Regions from separate parts of the Desulfocurvus thunnarius genome, predicted to be linked through region 2. Evidence: predicted binding sites of a transcription regulator. Region 2 holds the regulator's gene; the other holds the start of a gene.

Region 1 (7,478 bases), 1.1 Mb from region 2:
GTACGCCCCGGACCTGCGCTCCATGACCGGCGGCCAGGGCACCTTCACCATGGAGTTCGATCACTACGAGGAGGCCCCGCCGCAGGTGGCCGAAAAGGTCATCGCCGAGAGCAGGAAGGACCAGGACTAGCCCGGCTCCGCCCACGGCGCCCCGAGAAATCCCAGGCCGCCCTCCCCCCGCCGGGGGGAGGGCGGTTTGTGCATTCCCGTGGCGGGCTTGGCCTTGTTTTGACACCGGTTTTCCCGTACATTGCGCGCATCGCGCCGTCACCCCAACGCGCCCTCGGGCGGAACGCAGTCCCTGATGCTACGCAACATCATATTTTATATTGCTTTTTTCCCATTGACCCTGTTCTTCTCCGCCGTGGCCGCCGCCTCGCGCCGGGCCGCGCCCTGGGCCGCGCGCACCTGGTCGACGTGGATCGTCCGCGTGGCCGGGCTGTCCGTGCGGGCCGACCTTGCGGCCCTGGACCCCGCCCAACGCTACATCTTCATCGTCAACCACCAAAGCCAACTGGACATTCCGGTGCTGACGCACGTTTTGCGCGCGCGCCATGTGGGTTTCGTGGCCAAGGAGTCGCTGTTCCGCATCCCGCTGTTCGGCAGGGCCCTGGAGTGCGCCGGGCACGTCAGCGTGGACCGCGGCAACCCCCGCCGGGCCATGAAGAGCCTGGAAGAGGCCGCAAACAAGGCCCGCGAGGGCGCCAACATCCTGGTCTTCGCCGAGGGCACCCGCCAGAGGAACCTGGAGGCCCTGGGCGAGTTCAAGGTCGGCGGCATGATCCTGGCCCTGAAGACCGGGCTGCCCGTGGCTCCGCTGGTTGTCCACGGCACGGGCGAGGCCCTGCCCAAGGGCCGCCTGCTGCTGCGCCGTGCGCCGATCCGCGTGCGCGCCCTGCCCCCCGTGCCCGCCGGGAGCTACACGCTGAAGCAGCGTGAGCAGCTCCGCGACGACCTGCACGCCATGATGAACACCGCCTACCAGGAGCTGCGCCGTGACTGAGCACGACGTGACCCTGACGCCCCTGGGCGGCCTGGGCGAGATCGGCATGAACTGCATGGTCCTGGAAACCCGGGAATCCATGTTTCTCATCGACTGCGGGCTGATGTTCCCCGACACCTACCTTTACGGCATCGACGTGGTCATTCCGCGCTTCGACTACGTGGTGGAGAACAAGGAACGTCTGAAGGGCATCGTGCTGACCCACGGCCACGAGGACCACATCGGGGCCCTGCCCTGGCTGCTGCCCCACGTGGACGCGCCGGTGTACGGCTCGGAATTCACCCTCGGGCTTGTGGCCGCTAAGCTGCGCGAGCACAACCTGGAGCAGTATACCGACATGCGCGTGGTTCAGGACCGCGAGCGCGTGCAGATCGGCAATTTTTACGTCAATTTCTTCCCCGTGTGCCATTCCATCGTCGGCGGCTACGGCCTGGGCATTGAAAGCCCGGCCGGGCGCATCGTGCATACCGGGGACTTCAAGATCGACCGCACGCCGACCCACGGCCAGGAGACGGACCTGGAGGCCTTCGAGCGCTTCGCGCGGCCCGGGGTGCGGCTCATGCTGTCCGACTCCACCAACATCGAGCGCGAGGGTCACGCCCTGACCGAGCGCGAGATCAAGGCCTCCCTGGGCGAAATCTTCCGCACCGCCCCGGGGCGGATCATCGTGACGCTGTTTTCCAGCCATATCCAGCGCATGCAGGAGATCTTCGAGCTGGCCGAGCAGTACGGGCGCAAGGTGGCCGTCAGCGGCCGGAGCCTGGTGCGCAACATCGAGCTGGCCCGCGAGCTGGACTACATCCGTGTGTCCTCGGGGGTGCTCATTTCCCTGGAAGACCTGCCCCGCCACAAGGACGAGGAACTGGTGCTGCTGGTCACGGGCTCCCAGGGCGAGCCCCTGGCCTCGCTCTCGCGCATCGCCGCCGGGGAGCACCGCCAGTTGCGCATCCGCAAGGGCGATCTGGTGCTCATGTCCTCGCGCTTCATTCCCGGCAACGTGCGGGCCATCACCCAGATCATCAACAACCTCTACCGCCTGGGCGCCGAGGTGCTCTACGAGAAGGTCCAGGCCATCCACGCCTCGGGCCACGCCCACCGCGAGGAACTGCGGCTCATGCTCCAGACCGTGCGCCCGACCTTCTTCGTGCCCGTGCACGGCGAATACCGCCATCTGGTCAAGCACTGCCGCCTGGCCCGCGAGTGCGGGGTGGCCGTGGAGCGGACGCTGATTCTGGAAGACGGCGACCCGCTGACCATCAGCCCCTCGGGCATCCGGCTGCACGAGCGCGTGCCCACGGAGTGCATCTACGTGGACGGCAAGGGCGTGGGCGACGTGGGCCAGACCGTGCTCAAGGAGCGCCAGCTCCTGGGCGGCGAGGGCATGGTGGTGGTCACCCTGGTGGTGGACAAGGAGACGGGCGAGATTCTCGTCGGCCCGGACCTGGCCTCCAAGGGCTTCGTCTTCGAGCAGCGCTACAGCCACGTGCTCGAAGACGCCAAGTGCATCATCCTGGACATCTTCGAGAACATCCGCCCCGGAGAGACGAGCAAGCTCAAGGAGCGCATCCGCTCGTCCCTGCGCCGCTTCTTCCGCCGCGTGCTGGACCGCGACCCGGTGGTCGTGCCGCTGGTGATGCTGGTTTAGGCCGATTCCTTCGCGCGGGGCGCTGTTCGCGCCCCGTGCCTTCCTTGCTCCCCCCTTCCTTGCTCCCCCCCTTCCCTGCCCGCAGGCGGGCGCCCCGTGCGGGCACAGTTGTTCCCGTTCGGGGACGCGGCTTCCGGAATCGCGTCCTCCGGGCGGAACGTTTTCCGGCCTCTGGGGCCCCGTTTTGCTGTGCCCCTGTGAATGTGTAGTTATTTCAAAGTATTATGTTCGTGGCACGGCCCTTGCCTTGAAAGCGGGCAGCGCGCCTTGAGAAGAGGCCCGCTTTTGCTGGAAAAACTACAAGGAAGGAGCACGACATGACATGCGTTTCCCGGAGGAATCTGCTCTGCGCCATGGGCGGAGCCGTGGTCGGAGGATTCATCGGTCTGAGGCCGCTTTCGGCGGCCATGCCCGAAATGCGGGAGGAGACGACCTGGACCGCGCACGCGCTTGACCCCGACGAGTGCGCACCCTACGCCTACGCGGGATACTGGAACAAGGGCTACGGCTGCTGCTACGGCGCGTTCTACAGCATCGTGGGCGTGATGGGCAAAAAGTTCGGCGCGCCGTACAACCAGTTCCCCTTCCATGTGATGGAGGTCGGCAAGAGCGGCATTTCCGACTGGGGCACCATCTGCGGCGCGCTGCTGGGCGCGGCCTCGGCCATGGCGCTGTTCTGGGGCCGCAAGGAGCGCGACCCCATGGTCACGGAACTGTTCCGCTGGTACGAGCAGACGGCCTTCCCCCTCTACGACCCGGGCGAGGACGCCATGGGCGTCAAGGGCGCGATTCCCACCCACGCCAGCGGTTCGGTGCTCTGCCACGTTTCGGTCTCCTCCTGGAGCTTCGCCACGGGTATCCCGGCGGATTCCAAGACCCGCTCCGAGCGTTGCGGGCGGATCACCGCCGACGTGGCCCGCAAGGCCATCGAGATCATCAACGCCAAGATCGGCGGCCGGTTCGCCCCGACGCTGGCCCGGCCGGAGTCCCTGACGTACTGCGGCGAATGCCACGGCAAGGACAAGGAAGCGCCCTTCCTCAAGGGGCTTCAGGAGTGTACGCCCTGCCACGCGGGCACGGACCATACCCAGAACAAGTTCCTGAATCACCCGTAATCGCCGCACCCGCATCCAGCGCTCCGCGCCGGGGGGAGACTCCCCCCGACGCGGGGCCTGCGGGCCCGGTGCCGCACGCCGCCCGAACGCGCCCGTTTCGCACGGGCAGGTGGGCGGCGCGCGGGTTCTTCCCTCCCGTTCGTCGGCCTTTCGGCCAGGGGGGCGGGGGCGCGGCGCGTGCCGCCCCTCCGGTCTTTTCTCCTGGCGAAACGGGTCGCTGCGGCCTTGTGCGCCGCGTCCTTCTTTTCTATACTGCAGGCGTTTCCGTGCGGAAACGGGTGGCGGCGAGGCGGGCCGCGCGGCTGTATTTCACCACGGGGAAAGGACAGCCGAATGCAGACGATTCTTTTGGTCGCCTGGGATGCGGAGGCGCGCGACGGCGCGTCCCGCGTCCTGCGCGAGGCCGGGTACGGGGTGGAGGTTGTGGAAGATGCCTTCCAGGCCATGGTCGCCCTGGGCTCCCGGCGCTACGGCCTGCTCATCTCCGGCGACAACCCCCCGGGCATGACCGGGCTCGAACTGCTGGCCAAGGCCGCCGAGCACTATGTGGCCACGGGCGTGTTTCTCATCGCCGAGCGGCCCGACGTGGCCCTGGCCGTGCAAGCCATGCGCCTGGGCGCCTTCGACGTGCTGACCCGGCCCTTCCCCGAGGAAACGCTGCTCCTGGCCGTGGAGCGCTATTTTCATCTCCGCAAGCTGCGCCACGACAGCCTGAACCTGTCCTCCTGGAAAGGCCTGGAAGACATGATCGGCGGCCTGTCCGTGCAGCCGGTCATCGACCGCATCCAGGCCCTGGCCGACACGGGCATTCCCGTGCTGATCCAGGGCGAGAGCGGCACGGGCAAGGAACTGGTGGCCGACGCGCTGCACCACCTGAGCTCGCGCCGCGGCAAGCCCCTGGTCAAGATCAACTGCGCCGCGCTGCCGGAGCAGCTTTTGGAATCCGAACTGTTCGGCCACGTCAAGGGCGCCTTCACCGGGGCCCACCGCACCCGCCAGGGCAAGTTCGAGTCCGCCAACGGCGGCACGCTCTTCTTCGACGAGGCGGGCGAGATGGGCCTGCTCATGCAGGTCAAGCTGCTGCGCGTGCTGGAGGAGGGCGTCATCACCCGCGTGGGCGGCAACGCGCCCATTCCGGTGGACGTGCGCGCCATCTTCGCCACCTCGCGCGACATCGAGGCCATGGTGGCGGCCGGGGAATTCCGCAGCGAACTGTATTACCGCATCAACGTCGTGCCCATCCTGTTGCCCCGGCTCCAGGACCGCGGCGACGACATCGCGCTGCTGCTCCAGCATTTCCTGAACATCTACCGCGAACAGTTCGGGCGCGGGCAGCTTACGCTTTCCCAGCGCGCCCGCAGCGCGCTGCTGGCCTACGACTACCCCGGCAACATCCGCGAGCTGCGCAACATCCTGCAGGGCGCGGTGCTCCTGGCCGAAAACGGCGTCGTGCGCCTGGGGCACCTGCCGCAGCGCGTGCGCCAGACCGTGCTGGCCCAGGAATCCGGCGAGACCGGGGAGGAGCGCCCCGGCCTGGCCGAGGGCGTGCGCCGCTACGAGCGCGACCGCATCCTCCAGGCCCTGGAGCACACCGGGGGCCGCAAGTGCGAGGCCGCGACATGGCTGGGCGTCACGCGCAAGGTGCTGTGGAAGAAGATGCGGGACCTGGGCATCCGGGCCTGAGCGCGGGCCGGGCCCGATGCCGCCTGCGCCCGGTGTGGGCGGCGGGACTATTCCAGGGGCAGGGCGATGGTGAAGCGCGCCCCGCCGTCGGGGGTGTTGCGGGCGGTGAAGGTGCCCCGGTGGTTGCGGGTGACGATGAAGTAGGACACCGACAACCCCAGACCCGTGCCCTGGCCCGGGCCCTTGGTGGTGAAAAACGGTTCGAAGACGCGGGTGCGCAGGGCCGGGTCCAGCCCGGGGCCGTTGTCTTCCACCTCGATGCGCACCCAGCCCGGAGCCAGGCCCGCGCGCAGCACGATCCGCGCCGGGCGGGAGCGGGGGGCGCCGTCCTGGAGGATGGCCTGGGCCGCGTTGCGCAGCAGGTTCAGGAGCACCTGGACCATCTCGGTGCGCACCACGGGCACGGGCGGCAGATCCGGGGCGTATTCGCGCAGCAGGCCCACGCGATTGAAGCCGCCCCGGCCGTCCTGGCCGAATTCGTTGGTCGCCAGGGCCACGGCCTCCTCAATCAGGTCGGTCACGTTCTCGAGGGTCCGCTGCGAGGTGGAGGGGCGGCTGAACGTCAGCATGCGGGCCACGATGTCCGCCGCGCGGGCGCCCGCCTCGCGGATGGCCTCCAGGGCGCGCAGGATGCCGCGTTCCTCCATGTATTCGCGCACCCGGGCCAGTTCCACGCCGCAGTTGTCCGTGGCGCGGTCGTTGGCGGGCACGCCGTCCTGCACGCGGCGCAGTGCGTTCTGGGCGCTTTGCACGATGATGCCCAGGGGGTTGTTGATCTCGTGGGCCATGCCCGCCGCCAGCCCGCCCAGGGAGAGCATTTTTTCACCCTGCACGGCGGCCTCCTCCAGCCGCGCGCGTTCGGTCACGTCGTCCACGCGCACCACGGCGCGGGTCTGGGTGTCGGCCAGGGGGAAGACGGTGATCTCCTCGTAGCGCAGGCGGTTGCCCTGGGTGTGCACGCGGCGCGGCAGGTGCCTGCGCGTGCCGCTGGCGGCGGCGGCGGCCAGCTCGGGCAGCACGTCCCGCAGGTGCGGCAGCAGGTCGTCCAGGCGCTGGCCCATGGCCTGGGGCCGGGGGATGCCCGTCTGCTCCCAGGCCGTGTGGTTCCACAGGGTGACGCGGCCCTCGGCGTCCACCCCAGCAAGCAGCGAGGGCATGGCGTCGATGACCCCGGCGATGGACCCCTGGGCCTCGCGCAGGGCCTTCTCGGCCTGGGCGCGCACGGTGATCTCGCGCTCCAGGCGCAGGTTTTTGTCCTCCAGCTCGCCGGTCTTGCGCCGGACCTGCACGCGCAGGGCCACGGTCCACAGGGCGAACAGCAGCAGCGCGGCCACGGCGACCCACAGGATGGAGTTCAGCCAGGGCGGCAGGCCTTCGTCACGAGGGGCGTCGATCCAGCGGCGCAGGGCCTGGTGGTAGGTCGATGCGGGGTCGGCCTTCATGGCCGCCAGGTCTTCGTCAAGGGCCCGGAGCAGGGCGGGGTCGCCGTTTTTCGGGGCGGCGATGCGCATTTCGATGGGGTTGAACAGGATGGGTGTGGCCCGGACCTTGTAGCCGCTTGCCCGGTGGGCGGCGAACAGGTGGTTGACCACGCCCAGGTCACCCTGCCTGGCTTCCAGCGCGCGCAGGATCGCATCGGCGTCGTCGGCGGCGCGTTCCTCGAACCGGACACCGAAGCGGCCCATGGTTTCCTTGAACGCGCGGGCGTGGATGTCTCCCGTCAGGAGCAGCACGCTGTGCCCCTGGATGTCGAGGAAGGTGCTCACGTCCACCCCGGGCCGGGCGTAGACCTGGGCCCAGTTGATCAGTGCGGTCAGACTGGTGAAGTTCAGGCGGGCGGCGCGCTCCTGGCAATAGGCCACGGCGGGCAGCAGGTCGACCTCGCCGCGCTGGGCCAGGGCCAAGGCCTCGGCCCAGGGGCGGTGGACCCAGGTCAGTTCCCAGCCGCGCGCACGCGCGGTGTGCTCCACAAGCATGGCGAACACGCCGACGGGGTTGCCGCTCTGGTCGCGGAACAGCACCGGGGGGTTGT
Region 2 (7,478 bases):
GCCGCCGACCATAGCCGTCCTCCCGTTGCATGCTTGCATCCTTCGTATCGGTTCACCGGACAAAATTCTTTAGGTTGCAAGGCATGTTCCGTTTTCCGCATATGCGTAGAGCGCGTTCCGCGCTTGCCGGCCTCTCGCACGGCGCGGAAGGCGCCGGGTGGAAGGCGACAAAAAAGGCCCGGCGCGGTCGTTCCGCGCCGGGCCCCGGAAGCCCGAAAGGGGGACGTACCTGCCGATTTACGCGAAGGCCTTGGCCTGGAAGTCCGGCACGACCTGCTTCTTGCGGCTCATGCAGCCGGGCAGCCAGAAGGAGCGCTCGCCGGCCTCGACGCCGAAGGCCTTCTTGAAGACGGCCTTGTCGTCGGAAACGAAGAGCATCTCGCTGCCTTCCTTCATGATGTCGGTGAGCATCAGGATGATGGTGTGGTGGCCCTTCTCCTGCTTCAGCTTGGCGATTTCCGCGTACAGCCCGTCAACGTAGGGCTTGAGGATGTCGCCGTCCACGACCTCGAGCTGGCCGATGCCGACGCCGTGGCCGCCCATGTCGAAGTCCTTGTAGTCGCGGAAGACCAGGTCGCGCATGGGGGTGCCGTCCACGGCGCTCTTGACCTTGAACATCTCCATGCCCAGGGCCATCATGTCGGACACGCCCGCGATCTTGGCCAGCGCCTCGCAGGCGGCCTTGTCGGCGGGGGTGCAGGTGACGGACTTGAACATGACGGTGTCGGACAGGATGGCGCAGAGCATGGCCCCGGCGATGCCCTTGGGAATCTCCACACCGTAGAAGTCGTACATGTTCTTCAGCACGGTGCAGGTGCAGCCCACAGGCCAGACCCACATCTCCAGGGGATTGGGGGTGGTCACGTCGCCCAGCTTGTGGTGGTCGACCACGGCCAGGATCTCGGCCTTGTCCAGATCGGCGGGGAGCTGGGTTTTCTCGGTGGTGTCCACCAGGGCCAGTTTCTGCCCGGCAGCGTCCTTCACGATCTCGGGGGCGGCCAGACCGAACTTCTTGAGCACGAAGTCGGACTCGGGGGTGACGGCGCCCTGGGCAACGGCCTTGGCGGGCTTGCCGGTCTTGCTGGCCAGGTCGGCGTAGGCGATGGCAGCGACGATGGAATCGGTATCCGGATTCATGTGACCCATAACGAGCATAGTCATCGAGAGAACCTCCTCTAATTATTTGACGCAGTTGGCTGGACAGGGTCCATTGCGCGCATTGAGTTTGTGCCAAATAGCACAAAGGCGGGACGCTGCCAAGCGAAAAAAAAGGGATGCCGCCAGTAAAAACAGGGCCGCAGCCACCCTAGCCCAGAAATTCAAAGACGGCAACGGGCAAGGCCTCGCGGGGGAAAATGTCGCAAAAGCGCCATACTCCGGGCTCCTGCGGGCGGGCGGGAGCCCGAAAAGGCTGGCGCGGCGCGCATGTGCAAGAAAGAACACAGTGCCGCCCGCCTTGCGGGCCCCGGGCAGGCCCCGGCGCCCCCCCCGGGCGGCCCCCGGAAACCGGGAAAGGCGCTCCCCACTGCCCGGCCTCCCGAACCCGGACCAGGGCGCGCGGAGGTGCTTCAGCCGCCTCCGCGCACTCCGGCTCCGCGCGGGTGAAACCGCGGGCGGCCGTGCCTCCCGACGCCCCGTTTCCGCCCGCCCCGCCCGCCCCGCCCGCTCGGGCGGTCGGACGCGGCGCGGCCTGCCCGCGCGCAGGCGACGGCCCGGGGACAGGAACCATGGCGCGGCGCGCCAGGATCGCAGAGCGGAGGGAGGACGGAGCGGCGGGAACGCCGCAGGCCGGATCAGCCCAGGAACCCGGCCACGGCCACGGCCAGGGCGCAGACGGCGAGCACGGCGTAGGCGCGCGGCACGCGCAGGGACATGAGCCCGCCCAGGCTGGCCCCCAGCCAAAGCTGACCCCAGGAGAACAGCCCCGGCGCGGGCTGCATCAGCCCCCGGCCGAGCAGCACGGCGGCCAGGGCCATGGCGCAGCCCAGAGCCGCGAGGAAGAACAGGAAATGCGCCACCGCCGAGTGTGCCAGGGCCCGGCGCACCAGCAGCCCGGGGTCGTACTCGCCCTGGCGACCGGGGGCCAGCCAGGCCTGAAGGGTGTCGAAGGCCGCGTTCTGCCGCGCGCGGTGCATGCGCTCCAGCCCGGAGGCCATCCAGGACAGCGGCAGCCCGATGAGGATGGGAAACACCGCCCCCGAGGCGCCGGACAGGCCGAAGGCGGACATGAGCGCCAGGGCCGCGAGGTTGCCCGCGGCGGGGTTGGGGGGGATGAAGGTTCCGGCGGGGATGAGGTCGAGCCAGAGCAGCTCGAAAACCAGGGCCACGGACACGGCCTGGGTCATGTCGCCCGTGAGCAGGCCCCACAGCAGTCCCTGAACCAGCGGGCGTTCAAGGATGCCCAGGTTCAGCGAGACGCGCAGCGAGGAAAAGACGGCAAAAAAAAACTCGCCAGCAGCGTCCAGCCCATGAGGCCGCCCAGGGTTGCCGACGCGCCTACCACGACCGCCCCACCTGCACAGGCTCGTTGGGCACGCAGCGGAAGTCCAGGACCACGCCGTGGGCCGCGAAATAGCTCAGGCAGACCTTGTCCTGCCCGCCCAGGGCCACGTGCGCGCAAATCTGCTCCTTGCCCGGGCCGTAGTGCATGTTGCCCAGGTTCAGGCTGCTGAAGGCCATGCCGTGCTCGTGGGCGCGGCGGGCGTCCTGGCACGAGGCGAAGAGCACCAGCACATCGGGCTCGGCCTCGTCCTGGAAGGCCGAGGACAGGAAGTCGTGCAGCCCTTCCACGGCGACGAAGACCTTCTCCACGTGGCTGGGGATGGCCAGCCCCATGATCTCCTGGCGCAGCGGGTCCGCGCTGACCTCGTCGTTGGCGACCACGATCATCCGCGAGCGGGTGAAGGGCAGCCAAGTTTCGATGATCTGCCCATGGATCAGGCGATTGTCCACGCGCACCCAGAACACGGTCAGTTCCCCGCCACCTTCTGGCGCAGCACCTCGCCGGCGACCACGATGCCCTGGATGCCCGCGGCCTTGGCCTCGTCGGCCAGACGCGAGAGCGGCAGCGCGCGCATGCCGAGCACCTTGAGCAGCATGGGCAGGTTCACGCCGGTGATGACTTCCAGCTTGCCCGTGCCCAGCAGGGACAGGCTCAGGTTGGTCGGCGTGCCGCCGAACATGTCCGTCAGCAGCATGACCCCGGCCCCGGTGTCCACACCGGCAACGGCCTGACGCAGGGCGTCCATGGTCTTGTCCATCTCCGTCGCGGTGTCCACGCTCACGGCCACGCAGGCACGCTGGGCGCCGAGGATCATCTCTGCGGCGGCAATCAGGCGGGTGCCGTAGTCGGTGTGGGTCACGACGACGACGCCAACGTCGCCGCCCTTGGGCTTCTTGTCCTTGTTCATCGGCTCGCTTGTGCTTGCGGTGCGGGCCCGGCTGCCCTGCGCCGTCATTTCAGGTCGATATGCCGGTGCTCGAGAAAAACTGCATAATCCGAGTTGCGCAAGGAGTCAAAGACTGCTTCGGCCACGGCCACGGAGCGGTGCCGCCCGCCGGTGCAGCCGAAGGCGATGGTCAGCCGGTAGCGGCCCTCGTGGGCGTACAGCGGCAGCACGAAGTTCAGGTAGTCGAGCTGGCGGCGCAGGAACTCGGCCCCCGGCTCGCGCCCGAGGACGAAGCGCGACACGGCCTCGTCCTTGCCGGACAGGGGCCGCAGGGCCTCGTCGAAATGCGGGTTGGGCAGAAAGCGCAGGTCGAAGACCAGGTCCACGTCGGTGGGCATGCCGTGCTTGAAGCCGAAGGACAGGATGTACAGCCGCAGGCCCCAGCGCTTGTCGCGCAGGAAATTCCATTTTTCCTGGAGGGTGCGCCGCAGGTCGTGGATGGAATAGCCCGAGGTGTCCACCACCAGTTCGGCCTGGTCGCGCACGGGGGCGAGCATTTCCCGCTCGCGGTCCATGGCCGCCTCCAGGGACAGGGTGCCCTCCAGCGGATGGGGGCGGCGCGTGGCGGCGTAGCGCCGCAGGAGCACCGCCCGCGAGGACTCCATGAACACGATGCGCGGGCGGATGCCCAGAGTGGCGCATTGCGAAAGGGTTTCGCGCCACTGGACCAGGAAGTCGGACTGGCGCACGTCCATGCCCAGGGTCAGGCCCCGGTGGTGCAGCTCGGTCTGGCTGTCGAACAGGCGCACCACGTCGGGGATGAGCCCGGGAGGCATGCCGTCCACGGCCAGAAAGCCCAGGTCCTCGAACACCTTGAGCGCCGTGGATTTGCCCGCGCCGGACAGCCCCGTGAGGATGACCACCGGGATGTGGCCGCCCGCATCCGGGGCCATGTCCGGCCGGATGCCGCCCGGCGGGGTCTGGGCCTCCTGGGTCATGGCGCCTCCGTCAGCAGGCCCGCAGCAGCCGCAGCAGGCCGTCCGCTCCCGGCGCAGCCAGGAAGGACCGCCGGAAGGCGTCGTCCTTCAGCAGGCGGGAAATGCCCGCCAGCACGCGCAGGTGCTGGCCGACGACCTGCTCGGGCGCCAGGACCAGGAAGAAGATGGTGCAGGGCTTGTGGTCCAGGGCGTCGAACTCGACGCCCTGCTCGCTGCGCCCCACAACGAGGACGATCCTCTCAATGCAGTCCATCTTGCCGTGAGGGATGGCCACGCCGTCCCCGATGCCCGTGGTGCCGAGCTTTTCGCGTTCCTTGAGCACCTTGAGGGCCGTGGCGGCGTCCAGGCCGGGGACATGGTCCCCGGCCGCGGCCACCAGTTCGGCCAGGACGGCGTTCTTGGTCCTGGCCGCGAGGGACGGCAGAATCAGCCCCTCTTCCAGCAGTTCACCAATGATCATGCGTTACATCCCCGGGTCGATGAGGCCGAAGTCTCCGTTCTTGCGGAGGTAGATGACGTTGATACGCTCGGTCTGCGCGTTCTGGAAAACCAGGAACTCGTAGCCCAGGCTCTCCAACTGCATGGCCGCCTCCTCGACGGACATGGGCTTGGGCTCGTAGGCGTCGGCCTCGGTAATGGTCGGCACGCGCTCGCCGCCGCCCTCGGCCTCGGCGAAGGACAGCACGTCCATGCGCACGGTGCCGCGCTGGCGGCGCTTGTCCTTGGCCTTCTCGCGGATCTTGCGCACCTGGGCGTCCATCTTGTCCAGCACCAGGTCGATGGTGCTGTACATGTCCTCGGACTCCTCGAAAGCCGAGAGGTTGTTGTCGTCCCAGGTGAGCACGACGTCCGCCTTCTGGCGGAACTTCTCCACGGACAGGTTGATTTGCAGGTCGGCGTTGTCGGTGCCGGCGTACTTGATCAACTTCTCGAACCGCGCGGTGGCGTACTTCTTGAGATGATCGGAGGGCTCGAAGTTCTTGAAGTTGAAATTGATCTGCATGGATCTCCTCCTGTCTTGGGTGACACGACGACACTGGTCTGGCGGGTTTTCGCCGATTCCAGTGTAGAAGGAAACCGGATCGAAATAAAGGGCTACCCGGCGCGCGATCAAAAAACCTGCTTGCGCTTGGAGGAAGAGCGGATGCCCAGGGCCGTGCGGTACTTGGCCACCGTGCGCCGGGCAATGTTGACCTTCAGGGTGTCCTTCAGGTGGTCGGCGATCTTCTCGTCGGACAGCGGATGGCGGGCATCCTCGCCGCCGATGAGCTGCTTGATGAGCGCCTTGACGGACTCCGAGCCCACCTGGGAGCCGTCGTCCATCTCCAGGGCGCTGTTGAAGAAAAACTTCAACTCGAACACGCCGTGGGGCGTGGCCACGTACTTGTTGGTGGTGATGCGGCTGATGGTCGATTCATGCATCTCGATGTCGTCGGCGATATCCTTGAGAATCAACGGCTTGAGCGCTGTGACCCCCTGGCGGAAAAAGCCGTTCTGGAAGCGCACGATGCTCTCGACCACCTTGTAGAGCGTGCGCTGGCGCTGGAACAGGCTCTTCATCAGCCAGACCGCCGAGCGCATCTTCTCCTGGACGTACTCCTTGTCCTTGGAATTCTTGGCCAACAGGCCGTCCATGTAGAAGGAGTTCAGTTGCAGGCGCGGCAGGCCCTCCTCGTTGAGCACGATGACGAAATCGCCGTCGTACTCGTAAACGTACACGTCGGGGCTGACGTACTGCGGCTCCCCGCCGCCGTAGCTGGCGCCGGGCATGGGGTCCAGGGTCTGGAGCAGGTCCAGGTATTCCTTGAGCTGTTCCAGGGTCAGGCGGAACTTGCGGGCCACGGGCTTGAAGCGGCCCTTCTCCAGGTCCTCCAGATGCTCGCTGACCAGCTCCTTCAAAATGGGGTCGTCGTACCCGAAGACCTCGATCTGCACCAGCAGGCATTCGCGCGGGTCGCGCGCGGCCACGCCCACGGGGTCCAGGCGCTGGATGCGCCGGATCACGTCCTCCACCTGGGCCGTGGCGGCCCCGGCCATGGCGGCGACCTCCTCGCAGGAGGCCTGGAGATAGCCGTGGGAGTCCAGGTTGCCGATGACGACCTCGCTGATGGCCACTTCGGCGGGGCTGAAATCCGAAAGGCAGATCTGCCATTCCAGATGGCTTTCCAGGGAGGGCTTGACCGACAGGCGCGCGTCGTAGGCCATGCCCTCCTCGGGCGTTTCGCTCTCGCGCATCAAAGCCTGGCGCGAGGAACTGGAGAATTCGCCCAGGTAGTTCTCCCAGTCCGCGTTGCGGGCCAGGTCGCGCTCCACGGCCTCGTCGCCCTGGGCGGGGCGCTCGCGCTCGGGCTCGGCGGCGGTCTCGAAGGCGTCCTTGCCGTCGCGGCCGGAAGTATCCTCGAAGGCCTCTTCGCCCTTCTCCTCGAGCAGGGGGTTTTCGAGCAACTCCTGCTGGACCACGTCCAGCAGCTCGAAACGGGAGAGCTGGAGCAGCTTGATGGCCTGCTGCAACTGGGGGGTCATCACCAGTTGCTGCGAAAGCTTCATTTGCTGTCTGAGTTCAAGTCCCATCGTTGCCCGTCGTGTTCAGGTGCTGCGGTGCCGTGTCGATCAGGGGTCCGCCCGTCGCGGCCCGGCCCGCGCGGCAAAAGTCCTCGCCCGGCAGGGCCCGTTCTGCGCGGCTCGGGCAGACCATGCCACAGAGCCCCAGGCCTTGCAACTCAAATGGCAAGGATTTTGTATGCGCGAGGAAGCGCAAGAAGCGCGCCAGATTAGAGACTGAAAGCCTCGCCGAGGTAGACTTGGCGCGCCTGGGGATTCTCGCAAATCTCCAGCGGCGTGCCCGAAAGGATGACCCGGCCCTCGTAGACCAGATAGGCCCGGTCGCAGATGCGCAGGGTCTCGCGGACGTTGTGGTCGGAAATGAGCACGCCGATGCCGCGCTCCTTGAGCCCGCGCACGATGCCCTGGATATCGTCCACCGCGATGGGGTCGATGCCCGCGAAGGGCTCGTCGAGCAGCATGAACTTGGGGTCCAGGATCAGGGCCCGGGCGATTTCCAGGCGGCGGCGCTCGCCGCCGGACAAGTGCA

Evidence for each region. Region 2 encodes sigma-54, which starts transcription at its own class of promoters, with help from an activator protein. Its sites were predicted from a motif close to CTGGCACGGNNNNTGCTT; they were not measured.
Region 1: ACZ5KV_RS04290 (split-Soret cytochrome c) is a predicted target of sigma-54. The motif match lies at 2,879-2,896, and genes of this name have one in related genera.

The regions. Positions count from the first base shown of each region.
Region 1 is NZ_AP042411.1:980,170-987,647, reverse strand. It holds gene fusA (elongation factor G) at 1-130, shown strand, start outside; gene ACZ5KV_RS04300 (lysophospholipid acyltransferase family protein) at 305-1,003, shown strand; gene ACZ5KV_RS04295 (ribonuclease J) at 1,050-2,648, shown strand; gene ACZ5KV_RS04290 (split-Soret cytochrome c) at 2,966-3,763, shown strand; gene ACZ5KV_RS04285 (sigma-54-dependent transcriptional regulator) at 4,097-5,446, shown strand; gene ACZ5KV_RS04280 (ATP-binding protein) at 5,494-7,478, opposite strand, start outside.
Region 2 is NZ_AP042411.1:3,449,932-3,457,409, reverse strand. It holds gene ACZ5KV_RS15325 (hypothetical protein) at 1-12, opposite strand, end outside; gene ACZ5KV_RS15320 (manganese-dependent inorganic pyrophosphatase) at 238-1,161, opposite strand; gene ACZ5KV_RS15315 (PTS sugar transporter subunit IIC) at 1,794-2,384, opposite strand; gene ACZ5KV_RS15310 (PTS sugar transporter subunit IIB) at 2,497-2,967, opposite strand; gene ACZ5KV_RS15305 (PTS sugar transporter subunit IIA) at 2,970-3,410, opposite strand; gene rapZ (RNase adapter RapZ) at 3,455-4,387, opposite strand; gene ACZ5KV_RS15295 (PTS sugar transporter subunit IIA) at 4,398-4,847, opposite strand; gene hpf (ribosome hibernation-promoting factor, HPF/YfiA family) at 4,851-5,390, opposite strand; gene rpoN (RNA polymerase factor sigma-54) at 5,498-6,958, opposite strand; gene lptB (LPS export ABC transporter ATP-binding protein) at 7,159-7,478, opposite strand, start outside.